Regions from separate parts of the Shewanella bicestrii genome, predicted to be linked through region 1. Evidence: riboswitches for the same ligand, from Rfam matches in the RefSeq annotation. Region 1 holds a riboswitch; the other holds the start of a gene.
The links. Region 1 has a riboswitch for cobalamin ahead of CF168_RS03440 (TonB-dependent receptor). Riboswitches for the same ligand answer to the same signal wherever they lie in the genome.
Positions count from the first base shown of each region.

Region 2: linked by a shared signal. The riboswitch ahead of CF168_RS04355 (ABC transporter ATP-binding protein) and the one ahead of CF168_RS03440 (TonB-dependent receptor) in region 1 are both predicted to bind cobalamin.

Region 1 covers NZ_CP022358.1:763,887-767,079, forward strand. Annotated here, with positions in the region: gene CF168_RS03435 (hypothetical protein) at 1-595, shown strand, start outside; cobalamin riboswitch at 719-952, shown strand; gene CF168_RS03440 (TonB-dependent receptor) at 1,062-3,032, shown strand.
Region 2 covers NZ_CP022358.1:1,002,628-1,005,820, reverse strand. Annotated here, with positions in the region: gene CF168_RS04360 (FecCD family ABC transporter permease) at 1-212, opposite strand, end outside; gene CF168_RS04355 (ABC transporter ATP-binding protein) at 209-1,174, opposite strand; cobalamin riboswitch at 1,308-1,466, opposite strand; gene CF168_RS04350 (histidine phosphatase family protein) at 1,647-2,369, opposite strand; gene metH (methionine synthase) at 2,580-3,193, shown strand, end outside.

The DNA.
Region 1 (3,193 bases):
CTCTGAATCCGTCGAGGCGAAATTGGATATGCCTCGCAGCGAAAGTGGTGCGTCGCATACCCATGTGTTGCCTGTCTTTAGTCAGCAATTAGGATTTAACCTGCCAGCGGGTTGGCGTCAAGCCTACCATGAGGAACGTGCGGGCATGTTTATGGCGGAATTTGTGCCGGAGCAGGAAGCGCTCAATCAATGGAGTGCACTGTTTTGTGTGCAAGGCTTTAAGGACATGGCCGAAAGCGTGAGCCCCGAGCAGTTTTTAGATGCGATGGCTGAAACTTACCAAGCCGCCTGTGACGGTGAAGTGGTGTATCAAAAGCTAGGGGATACCCAAGTAGACGGTCACGAAGGTTTTCAAGCTATTCTCGGTTGCACCACAATGCCGAATGTCCATAGCGCGACTCAGTTTAACCCCAGTGCTTTTACCTCTCATCCCCAGGGCGAAATTGGTTACTATACTGTGGTAAGTGGTAACAAAGACTTGTATTTACTGCATAAATCGATGCGTGGCGACGTGTTTTCTGCCGACAAACCTCCCTTACAGGCGGCCAACAGTGCCGACTTTATTTCAGGCTTAGCACCCTATTCATTAAAGTAGTTGTCAGTCGAGAGACGGATGAGCATGGACTTTCATCCGTATAGACGTCTATAATGCGCGCGCTCAGGCTTGATGCCACGAGCCTTATTGGGCGTTAACTGGTTTTTCGCCCTCTGAACCTATTTTTAGTCAACCTTCTGTGGTGCTTGCGATGCATTCGTCGCGAGATAATCGGGAAGCCAGTGAAATTCTGGCACTGCCCCCGCAACGGTAAAAGGTGAGAGACGACCGCATTCGCTAGGTAGCTCAAGGTGAGCCAGAGAATCGAGTGTGCAAAGGTCAGTTTCGCGTTAGTCCTTCTATTACTTGGATTAACATAGCCTAAGTCCGGAGACCGGCCCTAAAGGTGTTTTTGAGATTTCGGTGGGCAGATCTCAAAATGCGATAGTGACTGTCAGTATTTGTTACTGAATCAACGGTATCGTGGCGCCAATGCCCCGTTTTCCTTGTAGGAGTTAAAGGTAAAATGGGAACACATCCAACTAAAATCGCGCTGCTGATCGGCAGCCTTTGCAGCTTTTCTGTTATCGCACCCGCCGTGGCGGCCGATGATGCCAGCGTCGCCAAAGTCGCCAAAGTCGATGAGCATATCGTCGTGATTGGCCGTTCAGACAAGACCCCCTTAAATATTGCCGCCAATGTGAATGTGATTGATGCCGCAGCGATTGAGCAGAGTGGCGCAACCAGCTTGACCGAAGTGTTACGCGGTCAAAGTGGTATTCAGCTGTCCGACAATAACATTGGTACTAGCTTTGCGATGCGCGGCTTTAGCGCCAGCACCGCCGTTAACAACACGCTGATTTTGCTCGATGGTCGTCGCTTAAATAACATCGATATCGCCGCACCTAGCCTGAATGCAATTCCACTCAATTTAATTGAGCGTGTCGAAATTTTATCGGGCAGTGCGGGCGTGCTCTATGGTGACCAAGCGGTCGGCGGGGTGATCAACATTGTGACTAAGTCGCCTGAGAATACGGGTGGCAGCGTGCAATTATCCGGCGGCAGCTTTAATACCTACGAAGGTCGCGGCGATGTGTCGGGCGCCATCAATAAAGATTGGCATTATTTCCTGACCGGTAGCTACAACCAAGGCGATAACTATCGCAAGCACAATGCCAATGAAACGGGTTCTATCCTTGGGCGTATTCAATATAAAACCGCCACAGATTCTTTCTTTGTTGAAACCAGCTATTACGATGATGACCGCGAAAATCCTGGCTCGTTGACGGTAGAACAGTTCAAAGAAAATCCACGCCAGTCTTCTAATAGCAGCGAATATGTTCATGAGATGACCACAGCGGCACGCAGTGGTTATCAGCATCAGCTTAACCAAAACTGGGCCTTAGCGGCGGATCTGGATTACAGCGATACCTTAGTGACCTCATTAAACTGGGGCGCGGGTAGCCAAAATACTCGCTCGCTACTTATGTTTAGCCCTAAAGCGCTCGCCAATTACAGCACCCGTCAAGGTGAGCTAAACCTAGTGACTGGTTTGGATATCAGCCGCGGTAAGGCCGAGTTTGACTCTATGGCGCGCAGCAATGTGCAGGAAATGCAAAGTGCTTACCTGCAAGCCACTGTGCCATTAAGCCACACCTTAAGCTATGTGGTGGGCGGCCGTTATGCGCGGGTGACCGACGATCTGGTCGATGGCAATGTGTATCCAAATGGCATCGATTTAGATGAAGATGCGACCGCATTCGAGTTCGGTTTAAATTACCGTCCGAGCGCCGAGCACAGGTTCTATCTACGTGGCGATGAAAACTTCCGCTTTGCTAAGGTTGATGAGCAAGCTTACACCCCGAAAGATGTCTATGGCTTAAAGCCACAGACAGGCCGTTCCTATGAGGCGGGTTGGGATTGGACTGTGGCTAACCAAAGCCTACGCGTTAGCCTATATCGCCTCGATTTAGAAGATGAAATTGTCTTCGACCCGAGTGCTGAAAAACCTGTTGGCGGCAGCTTCCAAGGTGCCAACGTCAATGCTGATGCTTCACGCCGCTATGGCGCGAGTGCCGATTGGGATTGGCAGGTCACTCAAGCCCTCACCTTAGGCTTGGAATATAACTATATTGATGCCGAATTTACCGATGGGGTGAATGATGGTAAGCAATTGTCTTGGGTGGCTGAGCATACGGGACGCGGTTATGTCAGCATGGATTTTTCCGAGCATTTCCAAGTGTTTGCCGAGGCGCTTTACACGGGCGATCGTTTTATCGAAGGCGATAACGGCAACGAAGGCGATAAATTATCTAGCTATGTTTTAGGTAATCTAGCCCTTAACTATACCCGTGATGCTTGGTTAGCGAGCCTGCGTATCGATAACCTGTTTGATAAAGAGTATGTTAGCTCGGGTTACTACGGTGGCATTTGGGGTGATAGCTATTACTCAGGCCGAGGCCGTGATATTCGCTTGACTGTGGGTTACCGCTTCTAAGCTTGAAATAAATGCTTAACCGAATAAAGCCAGGCTCAGTCTGGCTTTATTATTTCTGTTGTTTGGCCATGTGCAGAGAAAAATCCATTTTCTCGGTGTATTCTTTATAAGTTCAGCCTATTTTGAGATAGCCTAAGTCGTTGCTTGTGCTATAGATCACT
Region 2 (3,193 bases), 240 kb from region 1:
GCCTCATCAGTCATAAACAGCTGACTGAGTTTATTGATAAACACATGCAGCACATCTAAAAAGCTAATGTTTGCCGCGCCAAAACTCGCGGCAGCGATGGGGGTGAGCAGGGCAAAGCCCGCCAAGCCTAAAATCAGCCATTGCTGGCGGGTGAGCGGCGTAAAAATGTGGCTAAAAAAATTCATGGTCACCAATTTGAGTGTGTCTATCATGGCGTGGGTTCAACGCTATGCTTATGCAAGGCCGCGTTAGGCGCCCCGGGGTTATGACAGGCGCAGGCCACAGGAGGTAACGCTTGAGCCGAAACTGCGTGGGAGTCACTCGCCGCGTCCGCAGTATCGCTCTTAGGCTTTTGATAACCATAAAAGTAATTAATCAAGGGGTTACCATGCTGTGGATGGGGCGTCACTTGGGCGCATACTCCAAACACTTCGGCGATACGTTCTTCGGTTAACACCTGAGCCGGCGTGCCCATGGCACTCACCAGCCCTTTATCCAGTAGCAATAAGTGGTCGCACAGGGCGCTGGCTAAATTCAGGTCATGAATCGAGGCGATGACGCTGATCCCAAGGCTTCGCACTAGCTCTAAGATTTGAATTTGATAGCGGATATCGAGATGGTTTGTCGGCTCATCTAAAATCAATAACTGCGGCTGCTGCACTATGGCACGGGCGATCAGGGCGCGCTGCTTCTCACCGCCCGATAATCGATCGTATTGCTGATGCACTTTATGACTCAGGCCAACCTTTTCCAGCGCCTTGGCAACCTTGTCACTGTCTTCGCTGGAATGGCTATCAAACATCCCCTTATGGGGCGTGAGTCCCATGGCAACCAATTGCTCTGTGGTCATATCGAAATATTGCGGCGTATCCTGCTGCACCACCGCCACTTTACAGGCAAACGCCTTGGGCGACAGTTCGCTAATATCCTGCGAAAACAGGCTGATATGCCCTTTAGCAGGGCGAATAAAGCGGTATAAACAGCGCAGCAAACTGGATTTACCCGCGCCATTGGGGCCAATCAGCCCGAGCATTTCCCCCTGCGGCAGGGCAAAGCTTATCTCCGAGAGAATGGTTTTTCCCTCAATCGCCCAGCTCAATTGGCTCACTTGAAGTGCCATATTGGCGGAAGTCGCAGCGGGCGCTAAGGGCGCAAGGCTCAATGTGGAATGCATCACTAACGATTGCTCCCACATGGATATTGATTGGTGTTATTTGTGCCTGCCGCCGCTTGGGCCAACAGGGCGAAACTCATTAATGTCATCTTCTGCTCCCTCGAGTTACCCGCTCGAGAACTAAGGCTGCACGCAGCGAAAACAGAAATAGGCAGGTATCCTGACTCGTAGGTAAGAAGCAAAATGCTTCGACTACTCACAGTTGCGGGTACAGTTCGGGCTACTGACGGGCAGCTCCCCGATTCCCTATTATGTTTGGGTTATCCGGCGCGCTTAAATACTGTTGCCTTTAAGCAATAGCAGTCAATCGCACAAAATTCCTAACACCTATTTCTGCGACCTTTGAGCTTAACGTACTGGGTTCGTTATCTGGCTCAAACGTCAGGGAAAAGCATTATCCTATATCTTGCTCATTAGGCAATGCTGTTTAAATCAGAAAATTTTCATCATACCGATGACAGGTACTTTTAAGCTACTCACAGTGGCCCGAGGGCCAGTCTAAACGCCAGTATCTTTTACCTTGCTCATCCTCGAGGACATTAATCGTCACCACCGCCGCCACGGGTAAGGCGAGCTGACTGTAAAAACCTAAGGTTTTCACCGCCCCCAGCGCCCTTGACATCAAGTGGCGAATAACCCCGCCGTGGGTGACCACCCAGATATTGGCCGCGGGTGCATTGGCATTAAACTCGCCGTGGGCCTGTTCATCATCCATCGCCAGCAGGGCAAACTCTTTATCGAGGATTTGTTCTATCGCACCATCGATACGGGCTTCGAAGTTTGCCATGGCTTCACCATTGGGCGGTGTCACCTCCCAGGGATTCTGCCAATAGGCCGCCATCCGCTCGCCGTCGCGTTGATATAAGTCATCGAGCAGGCAACCATCCCAATCGCCGAAGGCTATTTCCTGTAACTCCTCCAGCAGGTTGACCTTAAGCGGCAAAGGCGCGGGCGCATCTAAACTCCTGCCCACGGACGCACTCGAATGCAGCTCAGCCGCAAAGGCCTTGGCAAACTCGGCGCAGCGCCTTGAGGTCGAGCTATAAATGCCGTGGCACACAGTCGCCTGCGCCTCCACCGCCGCCGACATCTGCCGCCAGCCCTTATCACTCAGTGGCACATCCACTCGGCCACGTAAAATCGCCCCGCCCTCACATTCTCCATGGCGTAACAGTAATAACCTGAGCTGCTTCATCTGATCTTTCCTTTTATCGTTTTTATCTGGGTTATCTCGCCTATGCTATACCAACTTTAGCCTTGCCCTGACAATCCGATGTCGCGTATTATGGACGTCTATACGTATAAATGTCCAAAACATAACGAACGACATTCAATAATAAAATGCAATTTGTCACCCGATTGCGTACTTTGGACTCAACTTAGCTGTAGTAAAGGTAATCATTTTATGGCGATATCTCTCCATCGAGCCAGCCAAACACTGGCAGACATTCGCAACCAGTTGTCCAAGCGCATTCTGATTTTAGACGGCGCTATGGGCACTATGATCCAAGGCTACAAGCTGGAAGAAGCCGATTACCGTGGCGAGCGTTTCAAGGATTGGCATACCGACGTTAAGGGCAATAACGATCTTTTAGTGCTCACGCAGCCACACATCATCAAACAAATTCACACCGACTACCTATTAGCCGGTGCCGATATTATTGAAACCAACACCTTCAACGCCACCACTATCGCCATGGCCGACTACGATATGCAGTCGCTGTCCGCCGAAATTAACCGTGAAGGTGCGCGCCTCGCCCGTGAAGCCTGTGATGAAATCGAAAAAGCTACGGGTAAACCCCGTTATGTAGCCGGTGTGTTAGGGCCCACTAACCGCACTTGCTCTATCAGCCCCGATGTTAACGATCCCGGATATCGCAATATCCACTTCGATGAGTTAGTGACCGCTTACTGCGAATCGACCCGCGCCTTAATTGAAGGCGGCGCCGATATCATTATGGTCGAGACCATCTTCGATACCTTAAACGCCAAGGCCGCCTTATTTGCCATCGAAACCGT